3 regions of the Ornithinibacillus proteolyticus genome follow, and region 1 is predicted to be linked to each of the others. Evidence: riboswitches for the same ligand, from Rfam matches in the RefSeq annotation. Region 1 holds a riboswitch; each other region holds the start of a gene.

Region 1 (8,096 bases):
GCAATCGGTGCCGCTTATTTGATTTATTTAGGTTTAAAACATGTGATTCAAGATCATTTCGTTAAACCTAAAGGGGATAAAAAGGATCTGGAGAAGGAATCGGTTGGAAAAGGTTTTTGGCCGACTGTAGGTAAAATTGGTTTAGCTGACTTAGCATTTGCTATCGATTCAATTCTTGCTGCTGTTGCGTTAGCGATTGTTTTACCAGAAACAGGCCTAGGTCATTTCGGTGGAATGGATACTGGTCAATTCCTTATTGTCGTAGTGGCAGGTATTGCTGGATTAGTATTGATTAAATTTGCAGCTGGCTGGTTTGTCCAACTATTGGATAAACGACCAGGTCTAGAAACGGTCGCATATCTAATTGTAGCTTGGGTTGGGGTAAAACTTGCTGTTATTACATTAAGTCATGATAAAGTACACATCCTACCACACGATTTCCCACATAGCACAGCATGGACTTTTGTGTTCTGGGGAGTACTATTAGCAGTAGCTGTAATTGGATGGTTTGTATCCGGTAAAAAAGGTAATAAGGATAAAGAAGTATCTACTGAAGCTTAATTATTATCATTTCTCGAGGTTAAAAACGTGGATAACACCCACACAATACCATTAAATTTAAAAAACTCGTACCACTCATTCATGGTACGAGTTTTTGTATGGAACGTAACAAGCCTTCACTTTTACAGATCATCAAACCCATTTAAATCACTTGTTTTCGTGTACTGTCTTGATTTCTGCTCAAAGAAATCGGTTTTTGTCCCATCAATATTATCTACATATGCACGAATCCACTTCATTGGGTTTTCCACATTATCTGGATATATTTCGCTTAACCCGAGTAATCGGAGCATTTTATTGGCACGGTATTGAATATAGCCTTCCATTTGCTTCAAGTCCATGCCATCCACATCGGAAAGGACATAGTTCGACCATTCCATTTCCATATCCACTGCGACTTTAAATTCTTGATATACCCAGTCAATGAATTCTTTATTATTATGCTCTGGGTACTCCGCTAGTGTTGCCCGGAAAAGCTCCGAGATAAACTTGCCATGTTCTAGCTCGTCTCGATTGATATAGCTAATCATCGTCGACGTTCCTACCATCTTATTTTCCCTTGCAAGATGATAGAAAAAGGCAAATCCTGAGTAGAAGAATAACCCCTCTAAGAGCGATGTGTACACTAATGTCTTCAATATATTTTCCACAGTTGGATTCTCTACAAATTCATTATAGCCTGTAATTAACCGTTCATTTCGTTTTAATAAAATCGGATTCTTTCTTCCTAATTCGAATGCTTCATTCTGTTCTTTCAGTGTCACAACTGAAGAAAGCACATAAGAATAGCTTTCATTATGAACAGCCTCCTGCTGTGAAATCACCGCTAAAATGGACTGTACAGATGGATCTGTTGCATATAAGGATAATAACAACGCTGTCCTTGTTTGCGGGGCATCCAAGGTAGATAACAGACCAATTACTTTTAAGTAAGCATCCTGTTCTGCTTCTGTTAACATCGGAAATTGCTTTACATCAGAAAACATATTAATTTCATCTGCTTGCCAGTAATTCCCTACTAATCGCTTGTACATTTTATACCAATGTGGATACTTAATATCATTCCAATTGAGGATGCCACTGGATTTGCCACCAAATACTTTAGTCGCCTTATTCGGATTACGCGGCTCCATTGTTTTTGCTTTCTCAAGCAATACGTCTGACATACTGTAAAACTCCTTCCAGCCAACGGTCAATTTTGATTTCCTGTGAACCTCTAGGTGATTGCTCTATTTTTAACCCTTGCCACTTGCTTTCGTAAAATCGTGTTAGTTTATCAACAGCTTGGCAGAAGAACGGAAACTGTGTATCGCCTGTTCCAAACACCGCAATATTATCCGGTTTATAGCCTATTTCTAACACAAAGTCTTTTACCTCATCTGGTGTACTCCCATTATCCCAAGTGAAGGTCCCCATAAACATGACATCATAGTGACTTGGGTTGATCGGTGGATCAATGCCAATCCGATGCATGTCCACCGATGCTCCCTTAGCTATAAGCTTCTTCTGAATCAATTCTGCTGTTTCTTCTGTGTTGCCACTATAGGATAAGTATGCTATTAACATTCTCAACTTGAACACCACTCACATTCTTCCACATCATTGGATGTCGATCTCACATAATAAGTCGTCTTTAATCCTTCTCTCCATGCTTGAAGATGTAAATCAAGTAGTATACTCGCACGGATAGTATTTGGAACGTATAGATTAAAGGAGATACTTTGATCTATATGCTTCTGACGTGCAGCATTTTGCTTAACAGACCAACGTTGGTCAACGATGTAAGCGGAACGACGGTACACATCATATGTGCGATGATCTAATTCCGGTGCCGTCATCGGTATTTTAAAGTCCTTTTTCTCCTCATAATAAAATGGCTTGAAAATTGGGTCGATACTTGCTGTAGACCCAGCAATTAATGCGGTCGTAGAGTTCGGTGCGACTGCCATGAGATAACCATTACGAATACCATTTTTCATGACAGAAGATTTTAATTCCTGCCATTCCTCGCTCACATAGCCTTTTTCATCAAAATAAGTCCCTGTACTCCATTTACTACCAGCATATGCAGGATAACTTCCTTTTTCCTCACTTAGTTCCATACTGCTTCTAATCGTTAAGAAAGCAATTTGTTCATAAAGTTCATCAGCTAGCTGTACTGCTTCCTCGGATTCCCAGGCAATATGCTTTTTCGCTAATAGGTGGTGCCAACCAAAAGTCCCTAGACCGATAGCACGATATTTCTGATTGGTTGCTTGTGTCTGTAAAAGCGGCAATGTATTAATGTCAATAACGTTATCAAGCATCCGTACTTGAATTTTAATGAGTCGCTCTAGTATTTGATCCGGGACAGCCTTCCCTAAGTTGATTGAGCTTAAATTACATACAACAAAGTCACCTGGTCTATAACGCTTGATTAAATAGCCATTCTCATCGGTAAATTCTTCTAGAAATTCTGTTGGTGATTGGTTTTGCGTAATTTCCGTACATAAATTAGAACAATAAATGATTCCATTATGATTATTGCTGTTTTGACGATTTACTTCATCACGGTAAAACATAAATGGTGTACCTGATTCTAGCTGAACCATCATAATTCGTTTCATAATCGAGATTGCAGGTACTTTCTTTTTGGTAAGCTGATCATTTTGAACACATTCTTCATATTTTGTTCGCCATGTACCATTGCCTTTTTCTTCGTCATAGAAATCTTCTAAGGAATATCCCATTACCTCACGAACCTCGTGTGGATCAAATAAATACCAGTCACCACGTGCTTCTACCTGCTCCATGAATAAATCAGGTAAACAAACACCAGTGAAAATATCATGTGCCCGCATGCGGTCGTCCCCGTTGTTTAATTTAAGATCTAAGAACGCCTCAATATCCATATGCCAAACATCTAGATAGACAGCGATAGCTCCTTTTCGTGTACCAAGCTGATCCACACTCACTGCGGTATTATTTAATTGCTTTATCCATGGTACAACACCACTAGACATCCCTTTAAACCCTTTAATAGAGCTTCCTCTAGCACGAATTTTCCCCATATATACACCGATTCCGCCACCATTTTTGGAAAGCTTGGCAATATCAGTATTACTGTCATAAATCGATTGCAGACTATCATCAACCGTATCAATAAAACAGCTTGATAATTGCCCGTGTGTTTTACCAGCATTTGCAAGAGTTGGCGTAGCAACTGTCATATATAAATTACTTAATGCCCAATACGCTTCCAGTACAAGATCCAAACGTTTACTTTTATCTTCATCCTGCATCAAATGCATCGCGATTACCATCCAACGCTCTTGTGGTAATTCATATGTATTCTTATCATGATCTGTTGCTAAGTAACGATTTGCAAGTGTATATAGACCTAGATATGTAAATTGTAAGTCTTTTTCGTAATCCATATTCCCAGCTAATGTAATAATTTCATCTTTTGTATACTTTTCCAGTAAGCTCGGTGTATAGATTCCTTCTTGTATCAGTAGTTCAAGGAGTTGATAAAAATCTCCATATTTTAAGGAAGGACTATATTGACGGTTTTTAGCTGCATGGTAGTATAGTTTTTGTAAGTATAGTCTACTAGCTACAAAAGTCCAATCCGGATTGGCTTCATCAATATTTTCTAACGCTCTTCTGATGAGTACATCTATCGCTTTATCAGTTGAATAGTCATCAGGAATGGTTACATCGAATTCAGATATGTTGATTTTTAAGCGTTTTGTAGCAAAGTCTATCACTTGCTCTAGATTCACTTTACTACTTGGTTCTACTGTTATCATAATAATCCTCCTATAAATCAAATAAAAAACCGCTCACCCGAGGGATGAACGGCATAGAAAAAACGACAGAATCCATACAAAATCTATGTATATAATCCATCGTTTCATGCTCTTTCAACCCGAAGAAAAATGAAACTATAAGTTAATGGCAGGTCTCCTGGCTTGCGCTTCATTCTACTAAAGTCCTTCCCATATCTTTCCATGAATCGATATAGTGGATATCTTGTTCGTCGGCACTTACAGTTGCGGGGACAGCTCTAGACTTTCACTAGATTCCCTATTAAGACATGTGTGTCACCATTACTTACGACACTATATATGGTATTAATTTACATCATCATCACAATATATTGTATTATTACCCTATCATAGTTTAATAATTTTTGCAATCCTATTCTTGCTAGATTTCTAGAATTCATATAACCAAAATACCCTATGAACCTTCTCATCCATAGGGTATCCAGCATGTAAAATTTTTAATTTTTACTTACAATGCGATAATATTCTCTCGCTGTTAACAGATAGACAAGCAAATATAATACAGCAAAAATAATAATAACACCAGCTGTACACATAGCAAATAATCCCACGTTCGTTAAATTTAGAGCTTCCAGTAATTTCGTAATGACATTGAAAGCAAATAAAATATGGACTACTGCAGCAAATAACGGTAGGAAAAACACTAATAATACTTGACTGCGAATCGATTTCTTAATTTCAGCCTTGCTTAAGCCAACTTTTTGCATGATTTCAAAACGGTTCTTATCCTGGTATCCTTCCGAGATTTGCTTATAGTAAATTATTAATACCGTCGCCATGATAAATAGGGTACCTAAGAATATCCCTAAGAAAAATAGTCCCCCATATAGTGAGTAAAATATCTCTTTACTTTCCTCGGCACCTTCTGCGTGCCCAACCATTTTTGCAGCTTTTAATTTCTCAGTCAATTGACCTGGTAAGGCAATTTCATTATCTACGTCGCCATCTACATCGAACCCATAGTATACGTTGTAGCCTTCAGCATCAGTAGGATCGAGCTCACGAATGGTTTCTTCATCAGGAACAATGACGAAATTAAAGCTATCCAAAATCATGGCTGAAGCAATTCCATCTACCTGTAGATCAGGTAACTGCTCTTTTATGGTAAACGTTTGGTCAAACATCGTAATCGAATCTTGGATTTCTTCACCTCTAAAGGTGTATAAAAGCACTTCATCTTCAGCTAATTGCTCTGAACGATTTTCCATCCGATTATACTCACTTAAGGGAATGAGGACTATCATGCCTATGTCAGCACCGTAACCCATTCCAGCCCCACTTACGAATTCATTACCATTTTTGATTACTTGAAGTTCCTTATAGTAATAGTAATGTGGTTTTTCAATTGTTAGTGCAAGATCATTTGCCCCTTCCTGAATGAGTTCTTCCATTACTGCTAAATCTTCTGGTTGAACATCATACGCGGTAACGGCAATTTCTTTTGGATAACGATTTTTAATTAACTCCTCCATCCCGATATATAGGCAAACCGTTGACGATAACATAACAAGAACCATCGTAGATAGTACGCAAATGTTTGCCAGTCCAACCGCATTTTGTTTCATTCGATAAATCATTCCAGAAACACTAATAAAGTGGTTTGTCTTGTAATAGAACGACTTGTTCTTCCGAAGCATTTTGAATAATGCTATAGTACCTGCAGTAAATAAAGCATACGTTGCAATAATAACGAGTAATACAGCTAGAAAGAATTTGTTAAGAGCAGCTAAAGGTGACTCGGTCGCTAAAGCAATATAGTATCCAGTTGATAGTGCGATAATGCCTATTAGTACGATTAACCACTTTGTCTTTGGCTCTTTCTCGCCAACTTCTCCTCCCTTAAGTAGCTCAATTGGCTTAGACAAGTGAATATGCCTTAAGTTGTTTAACAAGGTTAGCAAAAATATCACACTAAAAAGAATGACCGTAATAAGTAATGGTTGCATAGAGATTACTGTGGAAAACGGTATTTCAAAGGTTAATAGCTTCATAAGTAATAAAAACATTAATCTGCTGACCACAATTCCTGTTATTAAACCTACTACTAGACTGAATACAGCTACATAGAAAGCCTCCCAAGTAATCATTTTTGCAATATGTTTTTTCTCCATCCCTAGAATATTATAGAGGCCAAACTCTTTTTGTCGTTGTTTTGTTATAAAGCTGTTTGTATAAAATAGAAAAATCACCGAGAATATGCCAATAATATAACTACCTAAAGTGAGCAATAATTGGAGAACCTCTACTCCCGGTATTTCTTCTAACCCCTGGTTCCCACTAATAAAAACCATCATGTAAAACATCGCAATCGTGCCAATACAGGTTAGGATATACGGAATATATGTTTTTCTATTCTTTTTCAAATTATTCCATGCTAACGTTGGATAGAAAAATCTACTCATATTCCACACCGCCTGTTGCGATAACATGGAGGGCATCTGATATTTTTTGATACATTTCCTCGTTCGTTAACGAGCCCTTATAAATTTGGTGAAATACGGTACCATCTTTTATAAAAAGAACTCGTTTTGCATGGCTTGCCGCTTTCGTACTATGGGTTACCATAAGCACTGTTTGCCCTTCATCATTGATAGTTGTAAACATTTTTAGTAAATCATCCGATGCACGGGAATCGAGTGCCCCTGTTGGCTCATCAGCTAAGATCAGCTTTGGATTAGTAATTAAAGCTCTGGCTACTGCTGCTCGTTGCTTTTGCCCTCCAGACACTTCATATGGATACTTTTCTAATATTTTGGTGATCCGTAGCTTTTGAGCAAGTGGTGTTATACGACTGCGCATCTCCTTATATGATTTACCAGACAAGACTAAAGGTAAGAATATATTATCTTGAATGGAGAACGTATCCAGTAGATTAAAATCTTGAAACACAAAACCAAGATTCCCTCGTCTAAATGAGGATAGTTGTTTATCTTTGATAGTAAGAATGCTTTTGCCTTCTAATAGCACATTCCCACTTGTCGGCTTATCTAAAGCTGCCAGGATATTTAATAGGGTCGTTTTTCCTGATCCTGACTCCCCCATAATTGCCACATATTCCCCCTCCTCAACGGAAAAGGATACATCGGTTAGTGCCTGAACATGATTACCCCCGAAACGTGTCGTATACACTTTCTTTACATTATTCACTTCAAGTATCGTCATTTCTTATTACCTCCACGTCTTATTTCATGCTCAGTATACCAACCATCAAACCGCGTTAGACATCGCTTTTGCTTACAATTCTGGTAGCAACCTTACGATAATGTAAGGTAACTATTCGATTTCAATATTAGCGGTTTTTAAATCGATGGACACTTTGGTGCCTTGTCCAATTTCTGACTCCATTTTCATTTGGTGGGAGAGTTTGCTTGTAATTTGCTTACACATATATAATCCAAGTCCCGTAGATTTCTTAAACATCCTACCATTGAAGCCGGTAAAGCCTCTATCAAACACTCGCGGTAGGTCCTCTGCCCGAATCCCAATCCCAGTATCTTGTATTACGAGCGTTTTTTCCTCGTTAGGATCCATATAAATGGAAACAGAACCTTCCTTCGTATACTTCAGGGCATTCGATAGAATTTGCTCAATGACAAAGAGAAGCCACTTTTCATCTGTTAGTACGTGACAGTTCAGTTCATCGAAATGTAAGCTAATCTTCTTTCGAATAAACAGCTTTGCATTTTTCCGAACCGCCTGCTTTAC
Region 2 (8,096 bases), on a different contig from region 1:
TGTGGATAAATTAAGTGAGATTGCCCCTACTGTACTCTTCACGTATGGTAAGGTAGATTATCTTACACAACATATTGAAATTGGTAAATTATTAAACAAGGAAAAAGAAGCGACAGAATGGGTTCAAGACTTCCAAAATCGTGCGGTAGCAGCTGGAGAGGATATACGTTCTCGTTTGGGTGAGGAATTAACCGTTTCGGTAATTGAAGGATATGATAAACAAATATATGTATATGGCGATAATTGGGGACGTGGAACGGAAATTCTTTATCAAGAGATGAAGTTAAAAATGCCAGATAAGGTAAGAGAAACTGCATTAAAAGCGGGTTACCATGCAATTTCTCCAGAAGTGCTACCAGAGTTTATCGGTGACTATGTGGTAGTTAGTAGTTTCTCTGACCAAGAGAATGCGTATTTAGAGACAGAAACCTATCAATCTATTCCAGCAGTGAAAAATGGAAATGTAATTGAAGTAAATGCGAACGAATTTTACTTTAATGATCCACTTACATTAGAGCTTCAATTAGAAACATTTATCAAGGCATTTCAGGAAAATTAAACAAGAATAGAGAAGGGATTCGCTATGGAGTCTCTTTTTCGGAAATCGGAAAGTATAACCGTTATTCCCGTCAGCATAAGAAAAACGAACACATTCGTTAAAGGACGAGCACATGCGCGTTTTTCTAATAAGTCTTAAGGAAGAAAGTTCGGGGTTAAGATGAGTAAACAATTCATGATATATAAATTTTTCATCACGATCACAATAGCTGTCATTGGGTTTGCGGCATCTTTATTATTTGGTGCCGCAGACATTGATTTTCAAAGTGTGTGGCTAGCCTTAACTTCAAGCGATCAAACAGATCAGATAACCATTATTCGAGAGCTTAGAATCCCAAGGGTAGTAGCGGCGATGTTTGTTGGCGCTTCTTTATCGGTAGCTGGTGCGATTATGCAGGGATTAACAAGGAATCCTTTAGCAGATCCTGGATTGCTGGGACTAACAGCTGGAGCGAATTTGGCATTAGCCATCACCATAGCGTCTATTCCTTCTGCTAATTATTTCTCGATTATGCTTGCTTGTTTCATAGGAGCTGCTATTGGTGCTCTACTCGTCTTTGGCATTGGACTCATGAAAAAAGGTGGATTCTCACCGTTTCGAATTGTACTAGCAGGTGCTGCGGTGACAGCGTTATTAACTGCGATTTCGGATGCTATTGGTATTTATTTTAAAATAGCTAAAGATGTATCGATGTGGACTTCTGGTGGGTTGATAGGGACAACTTGGAAGCAACTATTGGTTATTATACCTGTTATTGTTATAGGAATTATTGTTGCTATCCTATTCTCACGTCAGCTAACTATCCTAAGTTTACATGAAAATGTTGCGGTAGGGCTGGGTCAGAAAACGAGGCAAATTAAGGCTGTCTTATTCGTTGTAATCATCCTTTTAACAGGTGCAGCGGTAGCACTTGTTGGTAATATGGTCTTTATTGGATTAATGATTCCCCATATGGTGCGTGCAATAGTAGGGACAGATTATCGTGTTATTATTCCTTTTTCTGCTATAGTAGGGGCTACTTTTATGATGCTAGCTGATTTAGCTGGGAGAACGATAAATGCCCCTTATGAAACACCGGTTGCTGCGATTGTCGCTATATTGGGGTTACCATTTTTCCTAATCGTGATACATAGAGGGGGCAAGGTATTCTCATGATCCGTCCAGAACTAGTAGTAAAACAGCGAATCATATTCTTCTCATTGCTTGTTCTGATTATCATTACTGCGATAATATCCATGGGAATAGGATATTCCTCTGTCTCCTTTGATAGAATTCTTCCAACATTATTTGGTGAAGGAAGTTTTAAGGAACACTTTGTTCTATTCGAGGTAAGGTTGCCAAGGATTTTAATTACTATTCTGGCAGGTGCGGCATTAGCGGTGTCAGGCTCTATTTTACAAGGTATTACTAGAAATGACCTAGCAGACCCAGGCATAATTGGAATAAATGCAGGTGCAGGTGTAGTAATTGCTATTTTCTTTTTATATTTTCCAATAGATGCAGGAAACTTTGTATATTTATTACCAGTTCTTGCTTTTATTGGTGCATTTGTTACAGCGGTAATCATTTACCTTTTATCTTATAAGAGAAATAGTGGATTCCATCCAATCCGATTAGTATTAATTGGGGTTGGATTCGCGATGGCACTTTCAGGTGTTATGATTGTGGTTATTTCTTCCGAAGAGCGGGAAAAGGTAGATTTTATTTCAAAGTGGATTGCAGGCAATATATGGGGGACAGATTGGCCTTTTATTATAGCATTACTTCCTTGGTTAATCCTACTTATTCCTTATGCTATCTATAAGGCAAATCGGTTAAACATTCTTTCCATGGATATGCCTGTTGCTACAGGGCTTGGCATATCGATTGAGAAAGAACGATTTTCTTTATTGATAACAGCAACGGCTTTGGCTGCAGCAGCCGTAGCGGTAACGGGAGGAATTGCTTTCATCGGGCTGATGGCCCCACATATGGCTAAAGCATTAGTAGGACCAAGAAATCAATTGTTCATCCCAATTGCAACACTTTTAGGTGGATTTCTATTATTGCTGGCAGATGTGATTGGACAAAATTTGTTACCAGATGAAGCGATCCCAGCTGGAGTCATGACAGCAATAATCGGCGCACCCTATTTTATTTATTTGTTAATGAAACGAATCTAGTAATGGGGCTTCATTTTAGCATATGGGGGAGAATATATCTCCCCTTATTGTTTGGCTAACTTTGCCCTTTTCTTCTGTGCCTCTTGAAATAACTCAAGCTCATGCTCTGTTTCTGGAATCACCCCTGGAACAGGTACTGGCTTACCATGTTCATCAATCGCTACCATCGTAATAAAGGAGGTAGTGGTTAGACTTTTTTCCCTTGTTTTAAACTGTTCACATTCAACCTTCACATAAACCTCCATGGAAGTTCTCCCCGTAGAAATGACAAACCCCTCTAAAGTTAAAATATCGCCAACTCTTGCTGATGATAGAAAATTCACCCTATCAATGGATGCTGTAACGACTACCTTCCCACTGTGTTTCATAGCAGCAATCGCAGCAATTTCATCAATATAAGATAAAACCTTTCCGCCAAAAATGGTACCTAAGTGATTAGTGTCAGGTGGTAACACCAATTTGGTTAGAATAGTACGTGAAACATTTGTAGATAGCTTTTCCATTACACTCCCTCTTTCTTCTTTTTTTGTATTATAGGTCTCTTCAAAAAGTGATGGAATTAAAAAAATCCATCCTTATTAAAGAAGATGGAATTTGATGCAGGTGTAAAGGATAGACCACACGACTGGTCTATAGCTGTTCATTATACCCTCATATCCAACCTTCTCAATTCCCGAAGAAGATCATACATCATAGAACTGGCAGGTCTCCTGACTTATGCTTCACCCTACTTTAAGCCTTCCCGTCTTAGACAGTGGTATTCTTATTTCGTCAGCATTTACAGTTGCGGGGACAGTTCTGGATTTTCACCAGATTCCCTATTAAGTCTATTAAGACACCAATTCTACTGGTATACCTATATGTAGTTGTATGGCAACAGACCATATTATAAATTTAATATAGTTTGTTGATTATGCCAATTGTTTTAACGAATGTTAGTACATGGGAATGGAATGATAAGTAATGTGAACTATTATGCTAAATTCTGGTAAAGGAGTAAAATAAAGATGTTGTTAGAATACTGAGTGAATCAAACGTTTGTTTGAAATAAGTGGAAGGAGTGAAATACATATGGCTACCATCAATTGGATGGAGGAAGTTTTAAAGAGAAAAGACGAATTTATTAAAGATCTACAAGGACTACTTCAAATTAAAAGTGTCCTAGATGAAGAAAATACTTCTGAGGATGCTCCATTAGGACAAGGCATTAAAGATGCCCTACAATATGTGTTAGATTTAGGTGAGGAAAACGGATTTTCGAGTAAAAATGTTGATAACCTTGCAGGTCATGTTGAAATGGGGCAAGGGAAAGAATTAATTGGGGTATTAGGGCATGTCGATGTCGTTCCAGAAGGGGATGGCTGGAGTGTTGATCCTTATAGTGGCATTGTAAAGGATGGTAAAATCTATGCTCGCGGATCTAGTGATGATAAGGGTCCGACTATGGCAGCATATTATGGAATGAAAATAATAAAAGAACTAGGGCTACCTTTACGTAAGCGAGTTCGCCTAATTATCGGGACAGATGAGGAAAGTAACTGGCGTTGTGTCGATCATTATTTTACACAAGAGGAAATGCCTACAACAGGATTTGTACCAGATGCGGATTTCCCTATTATTTTTGCAGAAAAAGGAATCGCGGATTATGATATTGTCCAACCCATTCCTAAGCAAGAACCATCTGCAAGCTATCAACTAGTATCCTTCCAATCCGGTCGCAGATACAATATGGTACCAGATTTTGCGCAAGCAACGATTAAAGTACAGGAGGCACCTACTAAACTAATAGAAGATTATCTTGAGTATTTGAAAGAGATAAAGCTCGAAGGAGAAGCTACTACCGAAAATGGTGAGTTGTTCTTTCGTTTAATTGGCAAAAGTGCACATGGTGCTGAACCACGTCATGGCAAAAATGCCGGAATATTATTAGCACAATACTTACAAAAGCTTGAATTAGATGAAGAGGGACAAAAGTACATGTCAACTGTATCAGCGTTCCACAATAAATCACGTGGAGAAGTTTTCGGAATTGAGTATGAAGACGAAGACTCTGGTGATTTAACAATTAATGTAGGTGTGATGAGCTATAGTAGGGAAGCTGGGGGCCGCATTGGGTTAAATATGCGTTATCCTGTCACATTTGATATTGAAGAAGGAAGAAAGAAAATTGAAGCAACCTTACATTCAAAAGGCTTACAATTAGAAAACTTCTCGGATTCGAAGCCAACTTATGTGAAAAAGGATGACCCTTTAATTAAAACATTGCAAAAGGTGTATGAAGAACAGACAGGTGAGAAGGCCGACTTATTAGCAATTGGTGGAGGAACCTATGCGCGCGCATTAGACCATGGGGTTGCTTTTGGAGCCTTATTCCCTGGACGAGAAGATGTCATGCATCAAAAAGATGAATATGCTATTGTCGATGATTTATTACTGGCAACGGCGATTTATGCCCAAGCAATTTATGAATTAGCAAAGTAATAAAATAGAGGAAGCATCAAGAGTGAAAGGCAAAACAAAGAGAAGGTAGTGTTAAACCGAATGATTACACAATTCCAGAGAGGAATTTGTATGATCATTCGGTTATCTTTTTATGCAAACCTTTTTCCTTATTCAAACAATCCCATGCTTAAATAACGTTCACCTGTATCTGGTGCTATACATACTACACGTTTTCCTTTTCCTAACTTTTTCCCAACTTGAATTGCCGCGTAAACAGCTGCAGCGCCTGAAGGACCGATAAAGATTCCTTCTAATTGAGCTAATTGACGAAGCATACGAATTGCTTCTTTATCCTCAATTTGAATAATTTCATCATAGATGGCTGTATTCAATATAGTTGGAATAAATCCAGGACTTGTTCCAACAAGCTTATGCTTTCCAGGCAGACCACCGGATAGCACTGGGGATCCTTTAGGCTCTACTACGGCAATATGTATGTGGGGAAGGTTCTCTTTTAACACTTCACCAGTTCCAGTTACCGTTCCACCCGTACCAGCAGTACACACAAATCCATCTAAGCAATGATCCATTTGCTCTAATAGTTCTAATGCAGTAGTGGTTCGATGAATACTAGGATTTGCCTCGTTTTCAAATTGCTGTGGTATGAAGCTACCAGGAATTTCTTTTTGTAATTCTAATGCTTTACGAATACAGCCTGGCATTTTTTCTTCACTAGGTGTTAATACAATTTCTGCACCATATGCTTGTAGGATTCTTCTTCTTTCTAATGTGCTATTATCGGGCATAACTAAGATGGCTTTATATCCTCTTGCAGCTGCATTCATGGCTAATCCGATTCCCGTGTTCCCACTAGTAGGCTCAATAATCGTTCCACCTGGTTTTAGTAGACCTTTTTCTTCGGCAACGCGAATCATATTAAATGCCGCACGATCTTTAACGCTTTTACTAGGATTGAACATTTCTAGTTTGACATAAATATCCGCGGAATCTTCAGGAACAACTTTATTTAATTTAACAATAGGGGTCTCCCCAATAAGCTGAGAGATGTTTTGTACGACTTTCATTATATACCGACTTTCTTTATAGGAATTTTAATGTTTCCGTCATTTTACTACTGAAATAAGCTAAAAAGCAAACAGTTGAATGATGGTACATATAGCCTCATATACGCAATCATTAGTGGAAAGTGTTTCTATTATTAAAAGTTATTATAGTTTTCAAATATTACGTGAAGGTTTACAATGATAGAAAGGGAGCGTGAAAATAAATGAAATATATAGATACTTGGGATTTAGAAACAATTTTCCCTGGAGGTACGAAATCCGAGGAATTACAGGCTAAATTAAAGGATGTCCAAAATCAAATTACAGCGTATCAAGCGTTACTGAATGATTGGGATTATTCGTCTCAGTCCGTTGACACGTTTAAAACGATTCTTAACAAGCAAGAAGTAATTGGAAAAGGGTTAGGTCAAGCTGGAACATTCGTAAACATGTGGCATGATGCATATATGAATGATGAGCATGCCAATGTAGTAAAGGGCCAGATTATGGAGCTTTATAGTGAAGTTCAAAAGTTATCCAATACATTTACGAAAAAGCTAGTTGAAATACCAGATACTGAATGGACTACTATGCTAGAAGATAGTGATTTAAAAGAGCTTTCTTTTGCATTAAATGAGATTCGTTCAGAAGGTAAGCGCCTATTATCAGAAGAGGAAGAGAAGCTAATTGCCGAGCTTAACAAGGATGGTCTTGCTGCATGGAGTAATCTTTACGATACAGTAGTATCTATTATGACGATTCCATTTACGGATAAAGAGGGCAATACTACCGAATTATCGGTTGGTCAAGCAATGAATAGAATGTACGCAGATCCAGATCCTGAAGTAAGAAGTCAACTGTTTGAAAACTGGGAAGCGGCATGGACAAAGTACGGTCCAATCTTTGCAGATACGTTAAACCATTTAGATGGATACCGTATTACGTTACAAAAGAAACATCAGTATAAGGATCATTTAGAAGAACCTTTAGAGTATAACCGAATGACAGAGGACACACTAAATGCCATGTGGTCCGCTGTTTCCAATAATAAGAAACCATTCCTAGATTTTCTTGATCAAAAAGCAAAATTATTAGGTATGGAAAAACTAGGCTGGCAGGATGTGGATGCTCCTGTAGCATTAGGCGAAGTGAAACCTACTCAGTTTACTTATGATGAAGCATGTGATTTTGTTATTGAAAACTTCTCATCCTTCGGGCCTAAATTAGCTGACTTTGCGAAGCATGCGCTAGAAAATCGTTGGGTAGAAGCGGAAGACAGACCAAATAAACGACCAGGTGGCTATTGCACCTCACTTCCAGAGTTTGGGGAATCCCGTATTTTCATGACATTTACTGGTTCATCATCCGATACAAGCACACTTGCTCATGAACTAGGACATGCTTTCCATAGTCATGTGATGAAGGATCTGCCAACATTAAATCGTCGTTACGCCATGAACGTGGCAGAAACAGCTAGTACGTTTGCCGAAACGATTATCGGAAATGCAACTGTAGCAAATGCCAAGACGAAAGAAGAAAAAACAAGTCTTCTAAATGCAAAATTAGAAAATGCTACGGCGATGTTTATGAACATCCATGCTCGTTTCCTATTTGAGGATGCATTCTATAAAGAACGTGCTAAAGGGATAGTCTCAGAAAAGAGATTAAATGAACTTATGGTTGAAGCACAAAAAGAAGCCTATGGGGATAGCTTAGCTAGCTACCATCCACACTTCTGGTGTAGTAAGCTTCACTTCTTTATTGATGGAATACCATTTTATAACTTCCCGTACACATTTGGATTCCTATTCAGCTTAGGTATCTATGCTGAATACTTGAAGGATAAGGATGGTTTTGAGGATAAGTATA
Region 3 (8,096 bases), on a different contig from region 1:
CATTAATAGCATCTGGAATTGGTACAATTTTTCCTCTGGAACAATATATTCCTGCTGATGCAGTGTCTCGGGATCCAGCAGTTTTTTATCCCGAAACGTACGGCATATTTGGGCAGATTTATTATCAACTAGGATTTCATAACTTATATAGCTCTTGGTGGTATTTAATTTTAATCGCTTTGATTGGTGTGTCTTTAGTAATTTGTAGTATTGACAGATTTGTTCCGTTGTATCGAGCACTTAAGAGACAACGAGCAAAGCGACATGAATCATTTATAAGTAGACAACGCTTTTATAGTCAAACAGAAACAGTGTCAAATGAAGACGTAAACATGGTGAAAGAACGGTTACAAAAGCAACATTATCGTATTAAGGAAGAAGATGGCCATATTGTAGCTGAAAAAGGTAGATTTTCTAGATGGGGTCCCTATGTCAATCATATCGGTCTTATTATTATATTAGTTGCTGCACTACTTCGGACAACCCCCTTTTTCTATCTATCGGATTATATGTGGGTCCGTGAAGGTGAAACCGTTGTAATCCCAGGTACGGATAGTGAATATTACATCGAGAATCAGGAGTTTATCCTGGATACATATGATGAAAATGATGAACGATTTAAAGATGCTCTTCAACAAGAAGGGAGAATTATCCCTAGTAATTTCCAAACAAATGCAACCGTTTATCGTGCGGAAGAAGCAGAAGTATTAGGTGCTGAGGAAGAGCTTGTTAAAGTAGAAGATTATAACATTACGATGAATAATCCAGCTAAGGTTGGCGGTTATACACTTTATCAACAGGGCTATCAATTGAATGCTTTTTCAAAGATGACCTTTAAAATCTATGAAATGAACGATCCGGATGCAGAAGCGTTAGGTGAGTTTACTATTGACTTGTATCATCCACAAAGCCACTATGAACTAGATAATGGTTTTACGGTTGAAGTAGCTGAATTTTATCCTGATTTTAAGTTAACCAGTGATGGTGTTAAGTCTGAAACGAATGAAACGAATAACCCAGCATTTGTCTTTAATTTATATCCACCTGAAAGTGAAGAAGCAGAGACTAGTTTTATAGGGGATGTTATTGGGGCTGTAGAAGAACTTGGAATAGACCCTAAAGTAGTTGATCTCGAGCCTATGGGACATGTAGTCGGAACTTTTGCACCTACTGTTGATCCAACTGGGGAAAATCAATACCGCATCATCATTGATGCAATTGATTTTGATCGTAAGAGTGGTATAAGTGTTAAGCGAGACAATACGATTCCTTTATTTATAATTGGTGCGCTCATCTTTATGATTGGGGTTATTCAAGGCATGTACTGGCAGCATCGCCGAGTATGGATTCACCCTAAACAAAATGGCATACTATTAGCGGCCCATACGAATAAGAACTGGTTTGGACTGAAAAAAGATATTGAAAAAGCAATTGACGGTACCTCTATTCAAATGGTGGATGATCAAAAAGAAGATTAATAGGTACAAGGAGGAAACTCATGGAGAGTTTATTAAATACGAGCAGTACAATGCTATTTATAGCATTTATTTTGTACTTAGTTGCAACGTTATTTTTTGGGGCAACCATTCGTGATAAACATGTTGATCACAAAAAGCAGGGATTTGCTGGAAAGCTTGCAATTTCATTAACGATTTTAGGCTTTCTAGCACAGCTAGTCTATTTTATTACGAGATGGATGGCGTCTGGTCATGCTCCGGTAAGTAATATGTTTGAGTTTGTCACTTTCTTAGGAATGTGCCTAGTGTTAGCGTTTATTATCATTTATTTTATGTACAAATTGAGTATTTTAGGCTTATTTGCTTTACCAATAGCGTTAATATTCATTGCTTACGCAAGTATGTTCCCTACAGAAATTGCACCACTTGTTCCATCATTACAAAGTCACTGGTTGCATATCCATGTCACGACAGTCGCCTTAGGACAAGGGATTTTATTTATTAGCTTTGTTGCCGGGCTTATCTATTTAATTCATGGAATTGACCAAAGTAAGCGTTCCGGTCGTACTATATCACTTGAGGTAGTGCTTTATACTATCTTTTTAGTAATTGGTTTTATTGTGGTTTCGTCTGTGTTTAATGCAATGCATTATAGTGCAACATTCGAATATCCTTTAAATGGAAAAACCGTCACTACGGAATATACGTTACCAGCAATTGCAGCACCTAATGAAGGTGTACTGATTACAGAAGGTGTGATGAATCCATTATTTGAGACGCCTGAATGGATGCACGGTGCGGATGCAGGCAGTAAGTTTAACACGGTAATATGGTCCTTTATTGCAGGTACGCTTCTTTATGGATTAGTGCGCTTAATATTTAGAAAACGTGTTGGTGCATTGCTTCAACCACTTCTGAAGAATGTTAAACCAGACTTAGTAGATGAAATAAATTATCGTTCTGTTGCTATTGGCTTCCCAGTGTTTACATTAGGTGGTTTGATTTTCGCATCTATCTGGGCTGAGATTGCATGGGGACGATTCTGGGGCTGGGATCCAAAAGAAGTATGGGCCTTAGTGACCTGGTTCTTCTATGCAGCTTACTTACATTTAAGACTTTCTCGTGGTTGGCACGGGGAAAAATCAGCATGGTTAGCTGTTATTGGATTTGGCATTATCATGTTTAACTTAATCGTTGTAAATCTTGTTTTAGCAGGTTTACACTCATACGCATAAATCAACTTGAAAACATGACATTTTTCGTACAAATGTCATGTTTTCTTATACATTTATATGTGCTTGGTTTATACTGTTGGTAGATAGTATGTAAGGGGGAGCATTCCATGAATAATAGTACTAGAGTACTTGTGGTTGATGATGAAGAAAGAATCCGCCGCCTAATTCGTATGTATTTGGAACGGGAAGATTTAATTGTAGAAGAAGCGGAAAATGGCCCAGAAGGATTAAGCTTGGCACTAGAAAATGATTATGATGTGATCCTATTAGATATTATGATGCCGGAGATGGATGGAATTGAAGTTTGCCAAGAATTAAGAAAAGAAAAGAATACACCTGTTATTATGTTAACGGCAAAGGGTGAAGAAGCCAATCGCGTACAGGGATTTGAAGTAGGTACCGATGATTATATTGTGAAGCCTTTCAGTCCTAGGGAAGTAGTACTTCGGGTGAAAGCATTACTACGTCGTACCGGTTCAGGTGGAAATCAGGAAATGAATGCATCAACAAAAGATTTATTAGTATTTCCACATTTAACCATTGATCATGATGCCCATCGTGTTACAGCTGATGGACAAGAAGTTGCACTGACACCGAAAGAGTATGAATTACTATGCTATCTAGCTAAATCACCAGATAAGGTATTTAACCGTGAGCAGCTGTTAAAGGATGTTTGGCAATATGAATTCTTTGGTGACCTACGAACTGTCGATACCCATGTAAAACGTCTTCGTGAGAAATTAAATACAGTATCCAAAAAAGCTGCAAAGATGATTGTTACGGTTTGGGGAGTTGGATACAAATTCGAGGTAGATGATGAATAATGTTTTGGCGTAGTGTAGTGGGGAAACTAGCAGTAACTATATTATTGCTAGTTTCTTTTGTATTATTTGTATTAACGATATTTTTATTAGAGTTCTTTGAGAACTTTCATATTCAAGAAGCAGAAGAAGCATTATTACAGACCGCGACAAAGGTTTCGGTTATGGTGGAAAATCACGAGGATAAATCATTAATTTATGAAACAACGGAACGAGTAAAAGACCCATCAAGTAAAGTGATTATTTTATTTTCAGAAGGGGATTATTGGAGTTCAGAAACCGATGATATTCATTTGTCCAGTTTACGGGATGAGTGGCTTATCGAGCAATCCGATGTAGCTGGAATTATGGCGGATGGTGACAACAACAACGATGAAATTGAAGTTTCAGAAGATGAGCCTGGTATTATGCTCGTTGGAAAAACTGTTCCGAACACCGATGATGTTGTACTAGTATATCAATCATTAGCTATTGTCGACCGTACCAAAGCAGAAACAACCAAAATCATATTAGGTGCTGCTGCTGTCGCGATTATTCTTACAACGATATTTGCCTTTTTCTTATCAACACGTATTACATCACCATTGATTAAAATGAGAGAGGCAGCCTTTGATTTAACAAGAGGAGAATTTAATACAAAGGTTCCCATCTTGACGCATGATGAAATTGGGGAACTGGCGATGGCATTTAATCATATGGGAAGACAGTTAAAATTTCATATTAATGCGTTAAGACAGGAGAAAGAACAATTATCTAGTATTGTTAATTCGATGGCAGATGGTGTGATTACATTAAGCCGTAGCGGGGAAATTATTGCTACCAATCAGCCTGCGGAACGGTTTATAGAAGACTGGTATTTCGAAAAAAATCTACAAAGTGATACCGAATCACGTAAGCTTCCAAAAGAATTGCTGGATACGTTACAGCAAGTCATTGAAGGGGAAAAGGAAGTAATAGAAGAAATCACATTACAAGGCCGAACCTGGGTAATGATCATGACACCTTTATATGATCAAGCTTATATACGTGGTGCAGTAGCTGTAATTCGCGATATGACTGAGGAACGTAGGCTAGATAAATTGCGTAAAGACTTTATTGCGAATGTATCCCATGAATTGCGAACCCCTATTTCGATGTTGCAAGGATATAGTGAAGCAATAGTCGATGATATTGCCGAGACGAAAGAAGAGAAAAATGAACTCGCACAAATTATCTATGAAGAATCCTTACGCTTGAGTCGTCTCGTAAATGAATTACTGGATATGGCTAGTATGGAAGCAGGACATTTAACCTTGAAAAAGGAAAAGGTGGATATCACTCCTTATATTGAACGGATATTCCGTAAGTTCCAAGGAATTGCTGCCGAGAATCAAATTGAAATGAGTTTAGCGAAAGATATACAAGAAGCTCAGGCTTATTTTGATCCGGATCGTATTGAACAAGTATTTACAAATTTGATTGATAATGCGATTCGCCATACGAGTGAAGGTGGCTTTGTGAAGGTTTCGGTCACAAATGATGATAATGGATTATCGGTGTCTGTTGAAGACAGTGGTAGTGGAATACCGGAAGAAGATTTGCCATTTGTGTTTGAACGATTCTATAAGGCTGATAAATCGAGAACTCGGAATAAGCATGTTAAAGGTACCGGGCTAGGGTTATCTATTGCCAAAAATATCGTCAAATCACATAAAGGTACCATTACGGTGAAAAGTAAATTAGATATCGGAACAACATTTAACTTCATGATTCCCAAGGAAGAAGATATTTAATCTTGTAATTTATCTTTTGTATGGTACTATATGTAGTAGAATTGAATACAAGAATTTGATATTGGTGTATGTGTTACTTAAAAGGGAATCTAGTGAAAAGCTAGAGCTGTCCTCGCAACTGTAAGTGATGACGAAATAAGCAATGACCACTGTAGATTATTCTATGGGAAGGGCTTAAAGTAGGTAAGTAGTCACAAGCCAGTAGACCTGCCATTATCAACTGTATCAATGATCCCGAGGATAGGACAATTGAGACAATCTAGTACATAAAAACAGTATTTTTATGCTTTTTTATGGTCGATAGACTGTCACAGGAGTTAACTAGTTACGGGGTTAGCTCTTTTTTTATTCACCTGATTTTTAAAATTACTAAAGTGGAGGGGAAAATATGAAATCACTATTATTAAAACTGTTTACAGTACTTGTAGCATTAGTAGTTCTTGCAGCTTGTGGCAATGATGAGTCTTCTAATAATGCAACTCAAAATCAAACGCCAAACGAAAACCAAGCTAATACTACTGAAACAAGTGAACAACAAGAGGAAGCAACTGTTAAAATTGTACTTTCTAAGGATAAAGAAGCTGAGATTTTAGAAGAAAAAGAAGTAGAAATCAACGAAGGCGATATTCTATTAGACGTGATGAAGGAAAATTTTAACGCTGAAGATAAAGACGGCTTTATTACCTCTCTTGAGGGGCTAGATTATGATGAAGAAAATTCAATGTCCTGGATGTTTTCTATCAATGGTGAAAGTTCACTGGTAGGAGCAGGGGAAGTGGAACTGAAAGATGGGGACGTAGTTAATTTCGATTATCAATCTTGGGAATGAGATCGTTGAATATTTATAAATTAACGCTGTTAGCTTTTCTTGCAGCATTAGCTGTAGTTGGACGAATTATGTTAAGTTCTATCCCAAATGTTCAACCCGTAACTTCAGTTATTATTATAAGTGGCATTTTTTTAGGGCCAGTTGCTGGTATTATATTGGCGTTTTTAATTACCTTTTTATCGAATATGGTTCTTGGGACTGGATTATGGACGATTTGGCAAATCATATCCTGGGGACTTATTGGGGTTATGAGCGGTATCTTAGGTAAATCAATGAAACATATTCCTTTCTATCTCATCCTAATATTGGCTGTATTTAGTGGATACTTATACGGATTCATTGTTTCGTTGACCAACTACCAAATTACTGGACATGGATTTTGGGCTTATTATATAGCTGGTTTACCGTTCGATACGTATCATGCAATTGGTAATGCTGTCATCATGCTACTACTCTATCCGACGGTGTCATTTATTTTCCAAAACTATATACAAAAACATTTGAACACCAACTAACCTACTTTGTTGGTGTTCGTCTATTATCTCTCATATCGAAGTGGATCGTTATGGAAAGGATGTTCTGCTATTTTAATGGAGTCACTTGGACAACCTTCATAAGCATCCAATACATCGTCTTCTAATTCCTCAGGTATTTCCTTGTTTCCCGTATTGTCATCTATTGTAACAAAGGCTAGACCTTCATCATCATAATCAAAAAGTAATGGACAAGCCACCCCGCAGGAACCGCAGGCAATACACGTTTCTTTATCCACTATGGTATATTTAGCTCTCATCAATGGTTACCCCTCACGATACAATTATATCTAGTACTTTTTCTATTTTAAAATGTAAATTAGTATTATTCAACTAAACGATAAATGATATGATAGAACTAAGTCCAATGAGGAGTTAAAAAAATATGTATGTTGAAGGAATTTTATTAGATTGTATCGATCGTATTAGAACCAATCGATCCATATTTGGAATATATCATCTCATAACGGGAAAAAAATCGATACAATCTGTTCATGATGCCAGAATTTTTCAATTGGAAAAATATTATGGGATATATGCATCATTGTCACGTCAGCATTTTATACACATTATTCGTGAAATGAAGAAGAAAGGATGGATCATTGAGCAAGGTCCAGATGACTATTATAGGATTTCATCGGCTGCTAAAGAGCTCTTGCATGAGTATTATGATTCATCTGTATATACCAATTTAAATGGGCTGATGCTTTCTGGGAAGGATATTTCCTTCTTAGAAAGACTCTATTTATTAGTTCAAACGTACTCTAATCTACAAGCTAATCATTATTCGTTTATCCCAATAATAGATAATCCCAGTGTTACATATTGGGTAAAACAATTCTATCATCACAACGGTAAAGAGCGGGTGGCGGAGAAGTTGTATCATGAGCTACATCACGTTTTAAGCCAACTATCGAATAAAGAAGCAGTAATATTTGTGGACCGATTAAGTGGATATCAGCACTATGGGATGAGTATCGATCAATTAGCGGCAAAATACCAATTTTCTCATGACGATATGAATATTATATTAATTGCAATAACACATAAATTCCTTACGGTTATGGATAGAAATCAAGAGAATTATCCTATTTTATTGCAATTAATTGATAAGCCAAACGAGAATAAATTCATTACGAATACCGCGAATCTTACCTATCAATTATATATGAATAACCTTAGCCTGGAAGACATCGCCAAAAAAAGAGATCTAAAGCTAAGTACTATTTATGATCATATTGTTGAGATTGCTTTGTATGACCCAGATTTTGACATTCAATCGTTTGTTTCACAGGAGGAGCAAGCACAAATTGTGCAAGCAGTAAAAAACAATCAAACACTTAAGCTAAAGATCATTAAAGAAAATTGTAGTCCTTCCATTGATTATTTTCAAATTAGACTAGTCCTAACTAGGTTGAAGGAACTTTTAGCGGAGGAAGATTTCCATGT

What was found. Region 1 has a riboswitch for cobalamin ahead of AAIB49_RS09450 (ribonucleoside-diphosphate reductase subunit alpha). Riboswitches for the same ligand answer to the same signal wherever they lie in the genome.
Region 2: it holds a riboswitch for cobalamin, as region 1 does, so the genes downstream of both, AAIB49_RS04415 (acyl-CoA thioesterase) here and AAIB49_RS09450 (ribonucleoside-diphosphate reductase subunit alpha) in region 1, are expected to answer to the same signal.
Region 3: it holds a riboswitch for cobalamin, as region 1 does, so the genes downstream of both, AAIB49_RS01945 (DUF4430 domain-containing protein) here and AAIB49_RS09450 (ribonucleoside-diphosphate reductase subunit alpha) in region 1, are expected to answer to the same signal.

Annotation. Positions count from the first base shown of each region.
Region 1 covers NZ_JBCPXV010000016.1:24,858-32,953, forward strand. Annotated here, with positions in the region: gene AAIB49_RS09435 (TerC family protein) at 1-561, shown strand, start outside; gene AAIB49_RS09440 (ribonucleotide-diphosphate reductase subunit beta) at 684-1,727, opposite strand; gene AAIB49_RS09445 (flavodoxin) at 1,708-2,127, opposite strand; gene AAIB49_RS09450 (ribonucleoside-diphosphate reductase subunit alpha) at 2,130-4,352, opposite strand; cobalamin riboswitch at 4,483-4,668, opposite strand; gene AAIB49_RS09455 (FtsX-like permease family protein) at 4,829-6,793, opposite strand; gene AAIB49_RS09460 (ABC transporter ATP-binding protein) at 6,786-7,553, opposite strand; gene AAIB49_RS09465 (sensor histidine kinase) at 7,665-8,096, opposite strand, start outside.
Region 2 covers NZ_JBCPXV010000005.1:92,734-100,829, reverse strand. Annotated here, with positions in the region: gene AAIB49_RS04430 (iron-hydroxamate ABC transporter substrate-binding protein) at 1-559, shown strand, start outside; gene AAIB49_RS04425 (FecCD family ABC transporter permease) at 734-1,714, shown strand; gene AAIB49_RS04420 (FecCD family ABC transporter permease) at 1,711-2,721, shown strand; gene AAIB49_RS04415 (acyl-CoA thioesterase) at 2,766-3,224, opposite strand; cobalamin riboswitch at 3,405-3,579, opposite strand; gene pepV (dipeptidase PepV) at 3,793-5,202, shown strand; gene cysK (cysteine synthase A) at 5,331-6,248, opposite strand; gene AAIB49_RS04400 (M3 family oligoendopeptidase) at 6,452-8,096, shown strand, end outside.
Region 3 covers NZ_JBCPXV010000002.1:89,978-98,073, forward strand. Annotated here, with positions in the region: gene resB (cytochrome c biogenesis protein ResB) at 1-1,478, shown strand, start outside; gene ccsB (c-type cytochrome biogenesis protein CcsB) at 1,499-2,692, shown strand; gene AAIB49_RS01935 (response regulator transcription factor) at 2,800-3,516, shown strand; gene AAIB49_RS01940 (ATP-binding protein) at 3,516-5,285, shown strand; cobalamin riboswitch at 5,331-5,514, shown strand; gene AAIB49_RS01945 (DUF4430 domain-containing protein) at 5,674-6,114, shown strand; gene AAIB49_RS01950 (ECF transporter S component) at 6,111-6,629, shown strand; gene AAIB49_RS01955 (ferredoxin) at 6,653-6,907, opposite strand; gene AAIB49_RS01960 (YpbB family protein) at 7,033-8,096, shown strand, end outside; gene AAIB49_RS01965 (RecQ family ATP-dependent DNA helicase) at 8,093-8,096, shown strand, end outside.